2 regions of the Rhodococcus sp. NPDC127593 genome follow, and region 1 is predicted to be linked to the other one. Evidence: riboswitches for the same ligand, from Rfam matches in the RefSeq annotation. Region 1 holds a riboswitch; the other holds the start of a gene.
The links. A riboswitch is a leader RNA that binds a small molecule or an ion and turns the genes downstream of it on or off. The one in region 1 is predicted to bind glycine.
Positions count from the first base shown of each region.

Region 2: linked by a shared signal. The riboswitch ahead of gcvP (aminomethyl-transferring glycine dehydrogenase) and the one ahead of gcvP (aminomethyl-transferring glycine dehydrogenase) in region 1 are both predicted to bind glycine.

Region 1 is NZ_JBHXWI010000002.1:196,881-205,702, reverse strand. Features, by position in the region: gene ACFVJ3_RS02655 (response regulator) at 1-1,250, opposite strand, end outside; gene ACFVJ3_RS02650 (MFS transporter) at 1,448-2,794, shown strand; gene lpdA (dihydrolipoyl dehydrogenase) at 2,870-4,243, opposite strand; gene lipA (lipoyl synthase) at 4,278-5,237, opposite strand; glycine riboswitch at 5,527-5,617, shown strand; gene gcvP (aminomethyl-transferring glycine dehydrogenase) at 5,814-8,693, shown strand; gene gcvT (glycine cleavage system aminomethyltransferase GcvT) at 8,690-8,822, shown strand, end outside.
Region 2 is NZ_JBHXWI010000028.1:92,640-101,461, forward strand. Features, by position in the region: gene ACFVJ3_RS25645 (malate synthase G) at 1-977, shown strand, start outside; gene ACFVJ3_RS25650 (substrate-binding domain-containing protein) at 1,104-2,891, shown strand; gene ACFVJ3_RS25655 (metallophosphoesterase) at 2,888-4,042, shown strand; gene gcvP (aminomethyl-transferring glycine dehydrogenase) at 4,088-6,940, opposite strand; glycine riboswitch at 7,115-7,238, opposite strand; gene ACFVJ3_RS25665 (MerR family transcriptional regulator) at 7,308-7,928, opposite strand; gene ACFVJ3_RS25670 (bifunctional nuclease family protein) at 8,213-8,686, opposite strand.

The DNA.
Region 1 (8,822 bases):
AGAAGCTGGCCGGCTTCCGCCTTCGACAGATCGAGCAGGTCGTCGACGAGCTGCTGCAGCCGGACCGCTGCCCGGTAGGCGGCCGCGATCGCGTCGCGCTGATCTGCGGGCGACTCGTCCCCGGTCCGCTCGCGCAATGCCTCGAGGGGTCCGAGCAACAGGGTCAGCGGGGTACGGAACTCGTGACTGACGTTCTCGAAGAACCGCGTCTTCGCCGCGTCGAGTTCCGCCAGCGCAGCGGCGCGGTCGCGTTCGAACTCGTAGGCCAGGGCGTCCGAGATCAGGGTCGACACCTTCGCCGTGACCAACTCGGCGAAGCCCCGATATGCGTCGTCGAACGCGCGATACGGACTGATCCCGAGCACCAGCACACCCACCGGTTCCGCGTGACCCGTCACGATCAACGGGCACAGCCTCACCTCCGTCACCGCCTTGGTCGCGGCGGGCTCGAGCTCACCCGGCGCCCGGCCACGGTGGCGGGTGACGTCGGTCGCTGGGATCCGGGCGGGCCTGAACTCGCCGTCGTCGTCCACCCCCACGGCACCGACGAGCACGAGGTCTTCGGCGGCGTCGTCACCCGAGCCGCCGACGACCTCGCGACGGAGATAGATCGCGGCCAGCGGAACGTCTCGTCCGCTGTCGCCGAGTACCCGCACGACCGCACGGCAGGCATCGACGAGCGGATCGTCGCCGCCTGCGGTGGAAACGGTGCCCAGTTGCCGCAGAGTCTCCAGTCGACGCTCGCCGAGCACGGTCGCGGTCACGTCGGTCGTCGCCACGAAGACCCCGGCGACATTCCCGTCCTCGTCCTGCACGGGACTGTAGGAGAACGTCCAGTACGTCTCCTCGAGGTACCCGTGCCGCAGCAGGTACAGCGGCTGATTCTCCGTATAGGTCGCCGCACCACCCGACATCACCTGCTCGGCGAGCGGACCCACCTCGTCCCAGATCTCCGCCCAGCACTGCGCACCGGGTTCACCGATCGCGGCCGGGTACTTGGCGCCGAGGACCCGGGTGTACGAGTCGTTGAAGATCTGCACGAGCTCAGGCCCCCACCAGAGCAACATCGGAACCTCGGAGGGCAGCACGGTCCGTACTGCCGCCCGCAACTCGACAGACCAGGTCTCGACGGGCCCCAGCGGCGTGGCCGCCCAATCGGTGCGGCGTAGCCGCTCCCGTGTCTCGCCCGGCCCGGCGAACAACCGATCCGCCGACCAGGAATTACCGAAACCCGAGCCAGTCACATCCATGGACCTTTCGCCCACTGCCGGTCGCCCGGAGTCTTCCAGTTGTCAACAGGGAAATCATGGCCCAGTACCGCATCCAACCGCTACTTCTCGTATTCCGACATTCGGAAGCGAAGTTGGAAACGAGTGACCTGTCCGCCACGGTAGGTGAGTCGTGAGCCACATCACAGCCCACCTCCGAGGAAGAGCAGGTCCAGCGCATGCAATTCGACCTTCGCGAACGCATCGACAGCAGCCCGATGACGCGCTACCAATGGGGCGCCATCGCCATCTGCGGTCTACTCAACGTGCTCGACGGTTTCGACGTCCTCGTCATGGCGTTCACCGCGCAGTCGGTGTCGCAGGAGTGGGATCTGTCCGGCTCGGTCGTCGGCCTCCTGCTCAGCGCCGGACTGTTCGGCATGGCAGCGGGGTCGCTGTTCCTGGCGCCATGGGCTGACACCATCGGACGCCGCGCGATGATCCTGCTGTGTCTGGCACTCGCGTCGACGGGCATGCTGCTGTCGGCGGTCAGCCAGAACGCAATGCAGCTCGGCCTGCTCCGGGCCCTCACCGGCGTCGGCATCGGCGGAATCCTCGCCAGCAGCAACGTCATCGCCAGTGAGTACGCGTCGAACCGCTGGCGCGGGCTCGCCGTGAGCCTCAATTCCACCGGTTACGCCGTCGGCGCCACCCTCGGCGGAATCATCGCGGTCGTCCTGCAGAACTCGCTCGGCTGGCGCTCGGTGTTCCTGTTCGGCGGGCTGTGCACGGCGGTGATCATCCCCGTCGTCTACGCCCGGCTCCCCGAATCGATCGACTTCCTGCTCGTCCGGCGGCCGGCCAACGCACTCGACCGGATCAACGCCTTCGCCCAGCGGGTCGGTCAGCCGCGACTCGACGAACTGCCCGCACCGCGCGCCGCCGCCACCGGGGACGCCGGATTCGCGATGCGCGTCCTGCTGTCCCCGCAGCGCCGCCGCAGCACGCTTCTGGTCTGGTTCGCGTTCTTCATGGCGATGTTCGGCTTCTACTTCGTCACCAGTTGGACCCCGAAACTGCTGGTCGAGGCCGGCATGTCCGCGAACCAGGGCGTCACCGGCGGAGTGCTCCTCAACCTCGGCGGCATCTTCGGCGCCACCCTGCTCGGGGCGCTGTCCGCGCGCTTCGCCCTGAAGCGGGTGCTCATCGCCTACATGGCGATCGCGGGCGTGCTGCTCGTCGTCTTCGTCCCCGCCACCGCGTCCATCGTCATCGCGTTCGGGCTCGGCGCCCTGATCGGCGTCTTCGCAAACGGCTGCATCGCCGGGCTGTACGCAATCACGCCGTCGGTCTACTCGCCTGCCGTCCGGGCCACCGGTGTCGGCTGGGGAATCGGCATCGGCCGCGTCGGGGCCATCGCGTCCCCGATCGTCGCGGGCGCCCTCCTGGACCGCGACTGGTCGCCCACCCAGCTGTACATCCTCGTGGCCGCGTCCTTCGTCCTCGCCGGAATCGCCGTGTCGCGACTGCGATTCGAGAAGACCAGCGTGGACGCCACCGCGGACGCACCGCTGTCTACCCACTGAGGCGGCTCCGCCACCCGTGCGCCTTTGTGGTTGCTGGAACAACCAGAAAGGCGCACGGGCCCGGAGGGCCTAGGCTCAGCCGTGGACGTGGAGTGGCTTGCCGGCCACTGCCATCAGCGCCTCACCGAGCGCCTCACCCTGCGTGGGGTGGGCGTGCACGAACTTCGCGGCCTGCGCGGCGCCGACCTCGAAGTTGTAGAGCAGCTGCGCCTCGCCGATCAGCTCGCCGACTCGGTCGCCGACCATGTGCACGCCGACGACCACCCCGGTCGGCGCCACCACGAGTTTGACCGCCCCCGACGTCTTCAGGATCTGACTCTTGCCGTTGCCGGCGAGGTCGTAGGTGACGGTCTCGACGTTCTCGCCGAACTTCTCCCGCGCCGCGGTCTCGGTCAACCCGACGGACGCGACCTCGGGGTGGGAGTACGTGACGCGGGGGATGCCGGTCTCGTCGATGACGTCCGGACGGAGCCCGGCGATCTCCTCGGCCACGAAGATGCCCTGCTGGAAGCCGCGGTGGGCCAACTGGAGCCCGGGGACGATGTCGCCGACCGCGAAGACATTGGGCACCGTGGTGCGCAGTCGATCGCTGGTCACCACGAATCCCCTCTCCAGCATCACCCCGGTCTCCTCGAACCCCATGGACGCGGTGTTGGGGCCGCGCCCCACCGCGACCAGCACGACGTCGGCGTCGAGCACGTCGCCGGAGTCGAGGGTGACGGACACCGCATCCTCGTCCTGCGTCACCTCCGTCACCCGCACACCTGTCTTCGCGGCGATCTTGCGGCGACGGAAAGCCCGTTCGAGGTACTTGGAGATCGTCTCGTCCTCGTTCGGCACCAGCCGCGGCATCGCCTCGACGATCGTCACCGACGCACCGAACGAGGCCCAGACACTGGCGAATTCGACGCCGATGACACCGCCGCCCAGGATGATCGCCTTCTTCGGGACCGACGGCAGCACGAGCGCCTCATCGCTGGTGACGACCCGGCCGCCGATGCTGATGCCGGGCAGCGTCTTCGGCGACGACCCCGTCGCCAGGACGACGGCGCCGCCCGTGATCAACTCGCCGTCGACCTCCACCCCGTTGGGTCCGACCAACCGTCCGCGCCCGTTGACGATGGTGATGCCGTACGAGTCGACGAGTCCCTGCAGCCCCTTGTGCAGTCGGGTGACGATGGTGTTCTTGTAGCTCAGGACCTTCTCGAGGTCGACACCGTCGAACGTGACGTCGACACCGAACTGCGAAGCGGTGCGGGCACTGTCCGCGACCTCGGCGCAGTGCAGCAGCGCCTTCGTCGGAATGCACCCCTGATGCAGGCACGTGCCGCCGAGTTCGTTCTCCTCGACGAGAATGACCGAACGGCCCAGTTCGGCCGAACGGATGGCGGCCGCGTAGCCACCCGAACCGCCGCCGAGGATGACGACATCTGCAGATCGCGTAGACATGGGAACTCCTTGCTGGAACGGAAGAAAATCGGGATCAGTGAACTGCGGTCGCGGCGAGGGCCTCGGCGTGCAGGCGGCCGGCCCGGTAGGACGAGCGCACGAGCGGACCGGACAGGACGCCGAGGAATCCGATCTCGCGGGCGATCCCGTCGAGCATGACGAACTCGTCCGGCTTCGCCCACCGCGACACCGGATGGTGCCGGGCCGACGGACGCAGATACTGCGTGATCGTGATCAACTGGCAGCCGGCGGTGTGCAGGTCCCGGAGTGCCTGAATCACCTCGTCCGTGGTCTCCCCCATCCCGAGGATCAGGTTCGACTTGGTGATCAGACCGTCCTCCCGAGCCCGCGTGATCACCTCGAGGGAACGCTCGTAGGTGAAGGCGGGGCGGATACGACGGAATATCCGGGGAACGGTCTCCACATTGTGCGCCAGTACTTCCGGGCGGGTGCCGAACACCTCACGTAGCTGCCCGGGGTCGGCATTGAAGTCGGGGATCAGCAGTTCGACGCCGGTGCCCGGGCACAGTTCGTGAATTTGCCGCACCGTCTCTGCGTACAGCCAGGCGCCGCCGTCCGGCAGGTCGTCGCGGGCCACGCCGGTGACGGTGGCGTACCGAAGGCCCATCGTCTGCACCGACTCCGCGACCCGCCTGGGCTCGCCCCGATCGAGTGCGGCGGGACGGCCGGTGTCGATCTGGCAGAAGTCACATCGCCGGGTGCACTGGCTTCCGCCGATGAGGAACGTCGCCTCACGGTCCTCCCAGCATTCGAAGATGTTGGGACAGCCCGCTTCCTGACAGACGGTGTGCAGGTTCTCGCGTTCGACGAGGGCGGCGAGGTCCCGGTATTCGGGCCCCGTCCGCATCTGCACCTTCATCCACGACGGTTTGCGTTCGACCGGGGTCTGGGTGTTGCGGACTTCGAGGCGGAGCAGTCGGCGGCCGTCAGGGGCGAGCGGAGCGACGGGGGGTGGCTCAGGGTGTGCAGTCATGTGGGGAACTCCTATGACCGGTCGAAACCGGTCGGTATGCGACGTCGAGGCGCGCGGTCGGCAGCGCGGCACCGGGAAGGGTGAGTGTGAGCGGGGAGAGCGAGCATGCATCGACAACCGTTGCGGCTGCGGGTATCTGGGCTCCCATCGCCCGGCGTGTGCGGTCACGTCCGAGCGAGGATCCATCGAGGATGCCAAACGACGAGGACTTTTGGCAAGACCGTCGGTCCGAGGAGACAAACCCGCGGCGCCTGTGTACTGTTTGGCAAACCACAACTGAAGACGCCGTTGACGCGCAGCGGGAGAACCTCCTTTCGGAGGCGCCGTAGGAGCAACTTCCTCCCCGGGAATCTCTCAGGCCCCAGTACCGCAGCGCAGAGGCAACTCTGGAGAAAGCGTCGGCCTCAGGGCCGGAACTTACCGAAGGTGAAGAGCACGCCGCAGTTGCGGTGCGCCCAAACTCTCAGGTTTCAGGACAGAGCGGGGAGGTGCCCCTTGTCGATGTCCGGTGCGGTCCGGACTCAACGAAACCGGAGTCACCTCGTGCCAGCAGAAACCCGCACCGCCACCCACGGCGTGCCCCTCACCAGCGACTTTCCGTCCCGCCACATCGGTCCCGATGCCTCCGCGTCCCGGCGCATGCTCGGCGCCCTCGGTTACGACACCCTCGCGAACCTGATCGACAGCGCAGTGCCGGAGCAGATCCGCAGCTCACAGCCCTTGAATCTGCCCACCGCGCGGTCCGAGCAGCAGGTTCTCGCCGACCTGCGGGCACTGTCGGAGCGCAACGAGACCCGCGTCCAGATGATCGGCCTCGGATACTCCGACACCATCACTCCCGCAGTGTTGCGCCGGAACATGCTCGAGTCCCCGGCCTGGTACACCGCCTACACCCCGTACCAGCCGGAGATTTCCCAGGGCCGGCTGGAGGCGCTGCTGACGTTCCAGACCGTCATCGAGGATCTGACCGCCCTTCCCCTGGCCGGCGCCTCGCTGCTCGACGAGGCGACCGCCGTGATGGAGGCGGTGCTGCTGATGCGGCGCGCGAACAAGTCGAAGTCCGGCACCAACCGCGTCGTCCTCGACGCGGACTGCCTGCCGCAGACGCTGGCCGTCGTCCGGGGACGAGCAAAGGCGGTGGGCATCGAGGTGGTGGTCGCGGAGCTGTCGGGGGAACTGCCCGACGGTGACATGTTCGGGGTGGTCTTCCAGGCGCCCGGCGCGAGCGGAGCGGTGCGCGACCTGGCTCCGATGATCGCCGACGCCAAGGCGCGCGGCGCGCTGACCACCGTCGCGGCGGATCTGCTGTCGCTGACGATCCTGACGCCACCCGGCGAGCAGGGCGCCGACATCGCGGTCGGGTCGGCCCAGCGTTTCGGTGTGCCGCTGTTCTTCGGCGGACCGCACGCCGGCTACATGGCCGTCCGCAGCGGGCTCGAGCGCATGCTGCCCGGCCGCCTCGTCGGAGTGTCCGTCGACGTCGACGGGAAGACCGCCTACCGGCTGGCTCTGCAGACCCGCGAACAGCACATTCGGCGTGACAAGGCGACCAGCAACATCTGCACCGCGCAGGCACTGCTCGCCAACGTCGCCGCGATGTACGCCGCCTACCACGGACCGGAAGGGTTGCGTGCCATCGCGAACCGGGTACACGCCCACGCGTCGACCATCGCCGCAAGCCTGCGCGCCGCCGGTCACACGATCGTCCACGACAGCTTCTTCGACACGGTTCTCGTGCGGGTCCCGGCGGGTGCCGGGGCGATTGTGGAATCGGCCGATCGCGACGGCATCAACCTCCGCCTCGTCGACGCCGATCACGTTGCGATCGCCTGCGACGAGTGCACCACCGACGACATCGTCCGGCGCGTGGTCGCCGTGTTCGGCGCGCAGACCACGACCCTCGCGGTGCCCGAAATGCCGTCGACACTCGCCAGGACATCGAACTACCTGCAGCACGGCGTGTTCCACGAACATCGCTCGGAAACCGCGATGCTCCGCTTCCTGCGCACACTGTCGGACAAGGACCTCGCCCTCGACCGCACCATGATCCCGCTCGGATCGTGCACCATGAAACTGAACTCGGCTGTCGAGATGGAACCGATCAGCTGGCCCGGGTTCGCGTCCATCCACCCGTACGCCCCGGTCGCACAGACAGCCGGCTACCTCGAACTCGTCGCCGACCTGGAACGGTGGCTCGGCGAGATCACCGGCTACGATCGAGTGTCGTTGCAGCCCAACGCCGGATCGCAGGGTGAGCTGGCCGGGCTGCTCGCGATCCACGGCTATCACGAATCCCGTGGCGACTTCGGACGTAACGTCTGCCTCATCCCCCAGTCCGCGCACGGAACGAACGCCGCATCCGCGGTTCTCGCGGGCATGAAGGTCGTCGTCGTCGCGACAGCGGAGAACGGCAACATCGACTTGAGCGACCTGCGCGCCAAGATCGCGGCGCACGAGGGTGCGGTGGCCGCCATCATGCTGACCTACCCGTCCACGCACGGCGTGTACGAGAACGACGTGCGGACGGTCTGCGATCTGGTTCACGAGGCCGGCGGGCAGGTGTACGTCGACGGCGCGAACCTCAATGCGCTGGTCGGTCTCGCACAGCCCGGCAAGTTCGGTGGCGACGTCTCACACCTGAACCTGCACAAAACGTTCTGCATCCCGCACGGCGGCGGCGGTCCCGGTGTGGGGCCCGTCGCGGTGCGCGAGCATCTCGCTCCGTTCCTGCCCGGCAATCCGCTGGGCGGCGACGACCTCGGCACCCCGGTGTCGGCGGCCAACTACGGATCTGCCGGAATCCTCCCGATCACCTGGGCGTACATCGCGCTGATGGGTCCGGACGGGCTGACGAGTGCCACCGAAACCGCGGTGCTCGCAGCCAATTACGTAGCCAGATCGCTCGATCAGCACTTCCCCGTCCTCTACACGGGACCGTCCGGTCTGGTGGCACACGAGTGCATCCTCGACCTCCGGCCGGTCACCAAGGCGACCGGCGTCACCGCCGAGGATGTGGCAAAGCGATTGATCGACTACGGCTTCCACGCACCCACCCTGTCGTTCCCCGTCAACGGGACGCTGATGGTGGAGCCGACCGAGTCGGAGGACCTGGCCGAACTCGACCGTTTCATCGAGGCGATGATCTCGATCCGCCGCGAGATCGACCTGGTCGGGGACGGCGTGTGGCCGCTCGAGCGCAGCCCGCTGCGTCAGGCCCCGCACACCGCCGAACAGGTGACCGCCGACAATTGGGATCTGCCCTACCCGCGCCACCTCGCCGCCTACCCCGTCGCGTCGCTTCGCGCCACCAAGTACTGGCCCCCGGTGCGTCGCATCGACGGCGTCCACGGCGACCGCAACCTCGTGTGCTCGTGCCCCGCGCCCGAGGCCTTCGAGAACACCACCGACACCGACACTTCGGCCATCGCCGAGACCCCCGAGGAGGCCTTCGCATGACCCTCACCACGACGCCCGCATCCCCGCTGCTCGGCGAGCACGGCGCGCTCGGAGCCCATTTCACCGACTTCGCGGGCTGGCAGATGCCGCTGAAGTACGACAGCGAACTCGCCGAACACCGCGCCGTCC
Region 2 (8,822 bases), on a different contig from region 1:
GCCCCGACGAGGTCGCGTTCACCACCGAACTGTTCGGCCGCGTCGAGCAGGTCCTCGGCCTGCCCGCCAACACCCTCAAGGTCGGGATCATGGACGAGGAACGCCGCACCACGGTCAACCTCGCCGCCAGCATCAAGGAAGCGTCGGAGCGGGTGGTGTTCATCAACACCGGGTTCCTCGACCGCACCGGCGACGAGATCCACACCTCGATGGAGGCCGGGCCGATGATCCGCAAGGCCGAGATGAAGAAGCAGACCTGGATCACCGCCTACGAGGACTGGAACGTCGACACCGGTCTCGCCTGCGGGTTGCAGGGCAAGGCGCAGATCGGCAAGGGCATGTGGGCGATGACCGAGCTGATGGCCGAGATGCTCGAGCAGAAGATCGGCCACCCCAAGGCCGGCGCGAACACCGCGTGGGTGCCGTCCCCGACCGGGGCCACCCTGCACGCCACCCACTACCACCAGGTCGACGTGGTCGCCGTCCAACACCAGCTGACGGGACACCGGCGGGCCACCCTCGAGCAGATCCTCACCATCCCCCTCGCCCCCAGCACCGACTGGTCCGAGACCGAGAAGCAGGAAGAGCTCGACAACAACTGCCAGTCCATCCTCGGCTACGTGGTCCGGTGGATCGACGCCGGCGTCGGCTGCTCGAAGGTCCCCGACATCCACGACGTAGCCCTGATGGAGGACCGCGCCACCCTCCGCATCTCCAGCCAGTTGCTGGCCAACTGGATCCGGCACGGCGTCGTCACCGCCGAGCAGGTCGTGCAGTCGCTGCAGCGGATGGCCCCGGTGGTGGACCGGCAGAACCAGGGCGACCCCACCTACCGGCCGCTGGCCCCCGACTTCGACACCAACATCGCCTTCCAAGCCGCGAAGGAACTCATCCTCGACGGCACCCACCAACCCTCCGGCTACACCGAACCGATCCTGCACCGCCGCCGCCGCGAATACAAAGCAGCCAACGCCTGAGATTCGCACTCGAAAATCGGCCCCGTCACCAGCCCGGTGCCGGGGCCGATTCTCTCGGGGTGCTCCTGCGCATCACTACACTGCGAGGGTCAACGTCGAACTCGTCGGACAGGGGCTGGAAAGCACGTGGGGCAGCATCGCGGCGAATCGCGCGCCAGGGGTATCAGTAAGGGACCTTTGATCGTGCTCGGTCTCGTCGTCGTGATCGCGGCGGGTGTGGTGGGCTGGTTCCAGTTGCGTGACCGGATCAACGATCAGGGAGTGGCTGCCGCGGGCGCCTGCGTCGAAGGCGAATCCGTGCTCGCGGTCGCGGCGGATCCCGATATCGCACCCCAGCTCCAGACGCTCGCCGACCATTTCACGGAGACGGCGCCGGTGATCCGCGATCAGTGTGTGTCGGTGACAGTCACTGCCGTCGCGTCCGACACCGTGCGCGACGCCTTGTCCGCGGGGCCGGACGGCCCGTGGGACGCAGCGGCATTCGGCCCTCGGCCCGCGCTGTGGATTCCGTCCAGCTCACATTCCGTCAAGCAGGTGTCGGCAACCGGCGTCATCAGCGGCGAAGCACGCCCCGTGGCGACCAGTCCCGTGGTGCTCGCGGTCCGGACGGCGTTCGCGAACGCGCCGGGCACGCCGGCGATCGACTGGAAAGACTTGCCGTCGCTGCAGACCGGTCGCGACTCCCTCGCGACTCTCGGTCTGCCGGGCTGGGGCAGCCTGGGTATGGCGCTCCCCGTCGGCCCCGGCGCCGAGAGCACGGAGATGGCAGTCGAAGCGGTCGCGGCCGCGGTCACGGGAAGCAGCACGGGTCCGGTGACGGAGGAGCAGGCACGTTCCGCTCCCGTCACGTCGGCACTCACCGGTCTGGCGCTCGGCTACGAGGCGTCGTCGGGGACGAAACCCGCGACGACGCGGGAGGCACTCACCGCGCTGGCCGAGCAGGGCGATCCCGCCACCGCCGGCATCCACGCGGTCGCGGCCACCGAACAGCAGGTCTACCAGGCCCTGCGCGACGCACCCGGAGCCGACATCACCACATCGATGCCGAAAGGCCCGACACCTGTGGCAGATCATCCGGCGGCCATTCTGGCCGGCCCGTCCGTCGACGAGACGCAGAGCCGCGCCGCCGCACAATTCGCGGAGTTCGTCCGTCGACCCGAACAGGCGCAGGTCCTGGCCGATGCCGGGTTCCGGGTCGAGGGACTCGCCCGCCCCGACGACACCACGCTGGCCTTTCCCGGTTTCGAATCCACCCTGGTTCCCGCAGATGCGGCGGCTGCGGCCGAGCTGATGCGGGTGATCCGGAATCCGATCACGCCCCGCACCTCCACCGTCCTGCTCGACGTTTCCAGCTCGATGGGTGAGCGCGAGGGGACGGCGACGCGCCTGGCGAACACGACGGCTGCGCTGGCAGCCCACGTCGACCGTTCTCCGGACTCGTCGAACCTCGGGCTGTGGGAGTACAGCACCACGCTCGACGGGTCGCGGCCGTACACGACCGTGGTCGCGACCGGTCCTCTCTCGGCGGGCGGTTTCACCGAGGGCACCCGCAGGCAGGCCCTCGACGCCCGGCTCGCCAAGGCGACACCCGCCACCGGGTCCTCGACCTACACGTCGCTCGAAGCGGCCTACAAGAGCGCGGTCGACGGATACACGCCGGGCCGTACCAACTCGGTGCTGCTCGTTACGGACGGCGCCAACGACGACTCCGTCGCGCGCGCGGATCTGCTGTCCGCCATCGCCGCGACCTCGAGTACGTCGAAGCCGGTGCGCATCGACGTACTGACGATCGGCGAGAATTCCGACCTCAACACGTTGCAGGCGTTGGCCGATCGCACGGGTGGGTCGCTGGAGAAGGTCGCGTCCTCGGACGGAGCGGCTTTGCCGACCGCGATCAGCAAGCTGCTGTCGTGACGAGGCTCCTGGTCTTCGCGGTCTTCCTCGCACTCGTCACCTGGTGGCTCCATCGGCGACTCGTCCGGGCCACCGGGCTGGGCCGTCCCTGGTCGGTCGTCGTCGACGTGACCCTCGTGGTCCTGTGGGTTCTCGCAGTCATCGGCGTCGGCAGCGGCGAAGCCTTCGACCCGGGATGGGCGCGCCCCCCGGGGTGGGTGGGCTGGGTGTGGCTCGGCGCGATGTTCTATCTGGTGCTCGGGCTTCTCCTGGTCGCGTCGGTGTCGCTGCTGACGCGGCTGTTCGGCCGGCTGCGCGGCACCGGGAACGACGAACAGGTCGATCTGTCGCGTCGCCGAAGCCTGCGCATCGCCACCGCCGTCGTCGTGGTGGGCGCCGCCGGCGCCGCCGGTTACGGGGTGTCGGAGGCCGCGCGGCCGCGGATCGTGCGGGTTCGGGTGCCGCTGAAACGTCTCCCCGCCGAGTTCGACGGTGTGCGTGTGGCGCTCGTGTCCGACCTCCACGTCGGCCCGGCGCGAGGAGTGGACTTCACCCGGCGCGTCGTCGACCTGGTGAACGCGGAGCAGCCCGATCTCGTCGCGATCGCGGGCGATCTGGTCGACGGGACCGTCGCGAAGGTATCACCCGATCTGCAACCGCTCGGCGACCTCGAGGCCCCGCTCGGGGTGTTCGGTGTCAGCGGCAACCACGAGTTCTATGCCGACGACGGCGGCCGGTGGCTGGACGTGTGGGACCGACTGGGCATCCGGACGCTGCGCAACGAACGCGCGACGATCACCCGGGGCGGCGCCACCATCGACATCGCGGGGATCCACGACTACTCCTCGCCGGCCCCGTACGAACCCGACCTTCCTGCCGCGCTCGCCGGACGCGATCCGTCGTCGTTCGTCGTGCTGCTCGCGCACGAACCGCGGCAGGCGCTGGAAGCGTCCGACCTCGGTGTCGACCTGCAACTGTCGGGGCACACGCACGGCGGGCAGATGTGGCCGCTGCGTTATCTGGTGCCGCTGCAGCAGCCGTCGGTGGCGGGACTGGATCGCATCGGGAACACCGTCCTCTACACCACCCGCGGTGTGGGCACGTGGGGTCCGCCGGTGCGTGTGGGCGCCCCGCCGGAGATCACGATCCTCGAGCTGGTGCGCGAGGACTGAACGAGCGATGCCCGCCCCGCGTGAGCGGGACGGGCATCGTCTGTGTCAGGCGCCTTCGAACGCGGAGATCGGCGGGCAGGAGCACACGAGGTTGCGGTCGCCGTGCGCACCGTCGATGCGCCGGACCGCCGGCCACACCTTCGGCCGGGCCTTGCCGCGGGGGAACACCGCCGTCTCACGGGTGTAGGGGTGGTTCCACTCCGCTGCCAGGCAACCGGCGGTGTGCGGGGCGCCGCGCAGCGGGTTGTCGTCCACCGGCCACTCCCCCGAGCCCACGCGGTCGATCTCGGCGCGGATCGCGATCATCGCCTCGCAGAAGGCGTCGATCTCTTCGAGGTTCTCGCTCTCGGTGGGCTCCACCATAAGGGTGCCCGCCACCGGGAAGCTCATCGTCGGTGCGTGGAATCCGTAGTCGGCGAGGCGCTTTGCGACGTCGTCCACGGTCACACCGGTGTCCTTGGTGATCGGCCGGAGGTCGAGGATGCACTCGTGGGCCACCATTCCACCCTCGCCGGTGTAGAGGACGGGGAAGTACTCGTCCAGTCGGCGCGCGATGTAGTTGGCCGAGGCGATGGCGGTCAGGCTTGCGCGACGCAGCCCGACGGCGCCCATCATCCGGATGTACGCCCACGTGATGGGGAGAATCGACGCACTGCCGTAGGGGGCCGCGGAAATCGGTCCGGCGGTGCCGAGTTCGGGTGCGAACGGATGTCCGGGCAGGAACGGCGTGAGATGGGACCGCACACCGATCGGTCCGACACCGGGACCGCCGCCACCGTGCGGAATGCAGAAGGTCTTGTGCAGGTTGAGGTGGCTCACGTCGCCGCCGAACCGGCCGGGACGGGCCAGGCCGACCAGGGCGTTGAGGTTGGCGCCGTCGACGTACACCTGGCCGCCGGCGTCGTGGACGGCGGCGCAGATGTCGGCGATCTCGTGCTCGTACACACCGTGTGTGGACGGGTAGGTGATCATGATCGCCGCGAGGCGCTCGGCGTGGTCGGCAATCTTCGCCCGCAGGTCGTCCAGGTCCACGTCACCGTTCGGGCGGCAGGCGACGACCTCGACGCGCATCCCGGCCATGACCGCGGATGCGGCGTTGGTGCCGTGGGCGCTCGACGGGATGAGGCAGGTGTCGCGGTGGTCGTCTCCGCGGCTGAGGTGGTAGTTGCGGATCGCGAGCAGCCCCGCGTACTCGCCCTGGCTACCGGCATTCGGCTGCAGGCTCACCGCGTCGTAGCCGGTGACGGCCACGAGCCAGTTTTCGAGGTCCTTGATGATGCGGAGAATTCCCGGTGTGTCCCCGGTCGGCGCGAACGGGTGCAGTCCGGCGAACGCAGGCCAGGTGATCGCTTCCATCTCGGCGGTGGCATTGAGCTTCATCGTGCAGGAACCGAGCGGGATCATGCTGCGGTCGAGTGCGATGTCCTTGTCGGACAACGCCCGCAGGTAGCGCAGCATCGCCGTCTCGGTGCGGTACCGGGTGAACGCCTCGTGCTGCAGGTAGTCGGATCCGCGGAGCTGCGCGTCGGGGACGGACGTGCCCGCTTCCTCGGTGACGGTGCCTTCGCCGCCGAACGCCGCCAGCACGTGGGCGACGTCCTCGGCGGTGGTGGCCTCGTCGCACGCGATGGCGACATGATCGGCGTCGACGAGTCGCAGGTTGATGCCGGCGCCCTTCGCCTTCGCCACCACGTCCGCCGCCCGGGCGTCGACTCGCACGAGAATCGTGTCGAAGAAGTGCTCGTGGACGACGACGGCCCCGGTCTTGCGGACTGCGGCCGCCAGGGAGTGCGCCGTGTTCGCCACGCGCAGGGCGATCGCCTTCAGGCCCCCGGCGCCGTGGTAGCTGGCGTACATGGCCGCGAGAATCGCCAGCAGCACCTGAGCGGTACAGATGTTCGACGTCGCCTTCTCACGGCGAATGTGTTGCTCGCGGGTCTGCAGCGCCAGCCGGTACGCCTTGTCACCGTCGGCGTCGATGGAGACGCCCACCAGACGGCCGGGGAGTTGACGCGCGTGCTTGGTGTGCACGGCGAGGTAGCCGGCATGCGGGCCACCGAAGCCCATGGGGACACCGAAGCGCTGGGTGGTGCCGAAGCAGGCGTCGGCCCCGATCTCGCCGGGCGGGGTGAGGAGGGTGAGCGCCAGCAGATCCGCCCCGACCGCGACCAGTGCGCCGCGCTCGTGGGCGGCGGCGATCACGGCGGTGTAGTCGACGATGCGACCCGACCCGCCGGGCATCTGTGCGAGGACGCCGAAGAAGTCACCGTCCGGCAGGCCGGCGGACAGGTCGGCCACCACGATCTCGATGCCGAGCGGCTCGGCCCGGGTCTCGACGACGGCCAGCGTCTGCGGGAACAGGTCGGCGTCGACAACGAACCGCGGGGACTTGCTCTTGCTCGCCCGGCGCAGCAGCGTCATCGCCTCGGCGGCGGCGGTGGCCTCGTCGAGCATCGACGAGTTGGCGACCTCCATGCCGGTCAGGTCGGCGACCATCGTCTGGAAGTTGAGGAGGGCTTCGAGACGGCCCTGGCTGATCTCGGGCTGGTACGGCGTGTAGGCCGTGTACCAGGCCGGGTTCTCGATGATGTTCCGGATCAGGACCGGCGGGGTGAGGGTGTCGTAGTAGCCGAGACCGATCATGGACGTCGCCACGGTGTTCTGCGCGGCGAGTGCGGACAGTTCGGCGAGCGCTTCATGCTCGGACACCGGTGCGGGCAGTGCGTCGAGGCCGTCGGCGATGCCACCCGTGACTCCGTCCAGGATGACCGCGGGGACGGCTTTCGACGCGAGGTCGTCGAGCGAATCGGCTCCGACCAGTTCGAGAATGTGCGCGAGTTCCGCAGCGTTCGGGCCGACATGACGATCGGCGAATGTACGGCTTCCAGCGTCGATCACGACAACTCCCAAGCAGTTCGGAGGATCAGGACACGCCCCGCGTAGCGGAACGCCCCTCCCCCTCTGTCGCCTGCTCGAGTCGAGCGCCTGAGAGATTCGGTACCGTCGTTCACGTGTGAAGACGGCCCTTTCCCCGTGGGCGGGTGGGTGCTCCCACCGCTTTCCAGAGACGTCGGAGCCCGCACGGTCCTGTCTGCCTGAGAGATTGACGGGGAGGTGTTGCTCCTTCGGCGCCCGAACTCCCGCACACACGATGTTTCTGTGCTTGCGGTGCCCGGAACTCTCCCGCACGGCGTCGACGCACCGCCAGTCTATGTCACGGCTGCAGATGGCGGCGCAGGCAGCGCCGCGCTCCGACGGATGCGGGCTAGCCCGTCTTGCGGCTCGCGCGGTTCTTGCGCCGCGACGCCAGTTCGTCCTCGGGGCTCTGCTCGCTCGCGCCGCCGTCGGCGCGCTCTGCCGGGAAATCGGCGATGGTGCCGGTCAGTTCGCGCATCGCACCGCTCACCGCGATACCGAACACGCCCTGCCCGCCCTGGAGCAGATCGACGACCTCCTCGGGGGACGTGCACTCGTAGACCGTGGTCCCGTCCGAGAAAAGTGTGATCTTGGCCAAGTCCCGCACTCCGCGCTTACGGAGGTGGTCGACGGCCACGCGGATGTTCTGCAACGATATTCCGGTGTCGAGCAGACGCTTGACGATCTTGAGGACGAGGATGTCTTTGAACGAGTACAGCCGTTGGCTGCCCGAACCTGCTGCGCCACGAATGGACGGCACGACGAGGGATGTGCGAGCCCAGTAATCGAGCTGGCGGTAGGTGATTCCCGCGATCTGGCAGGCGATGGGGACGCGGTATCCGACGAGGTCGTCGGGCACGGAATCGTCCGGGAAGAGGCCCGGCTGGATCTCCTCCGAGCTGAATTCGGACTCGGCAACGTTGTCGCCGGGCGCAAGATTCAGCGCATTCTCCTGCGGCCGATCTCCCACTGACTACTCCCTCTCGCATGTTGCACTGAACCCGACGATCAGTGCGCCTGTGACGCGCGTCGCCAGTGTCCGCGGCACAAGCCGCAGCACATCGAGCGGCGCAAGCGCCACCAGTGACATCGAGCAAGTCCGTACCCTGAACCTACTCAGCGTACGCCCGATACAATCTGCAGGGCAGAAAATCACTGCACCGAACGCTATGACTCCGAAGAGACGGGGTCAACGCAACGCGCCGGAAGAACCTCAACCGATACTCCGCGCCCGAGGCTTTCCGCAGGTGCAATCTAGCCGTCAGTGGCCTTGAAATCGTCCGGCGACACGGACTCGAGGAATTCTTTGAACTTCTCGACCTCGTCCTCGCGCTCGTCGGGCATGACCAGACCGGCCTCCGTGAGCACCGCTTCCTCGGCGAAGATCGGCACCCCGATCCGCAGTGCGATGGCGATGGAGTCGGACGGGCGGGCCGAGACGCGGGTGTTCTCGTCGAACACGAGATCGGCATAGAACGTGCCCTCGCGAAGGTCGACGATGCGAACTTCCTTCAGGGTACGACCGAAGGCTTCGATCAGGTTCTTGATCAGGTCGTGGGTCAGCGGACGCGCCGGCTCGACGCCCTGCTGTTCGAGTGCGATCGCGGTGGCCTCGGTCTGGCCGATCCAGATGGGCAGGTACCGCTCGCCGTCGGTTTCACGCAACAGCAGAACAGGTTGATTTTGGGGCTGCTCGACACGAACTCCGATCACGTGCATTTCGCTCATCGCGTCTGCCTCCACCCTGCAATGGTCCGTCCGCGGCACACAATGCCGTACCAGGATTCTATTCGATTCGTGTCTGCTCTTCGACCGTACAGCCGTTCGAGCGCAGCGTCGTTGGGAAGTTGGGACGGTCGGCGAG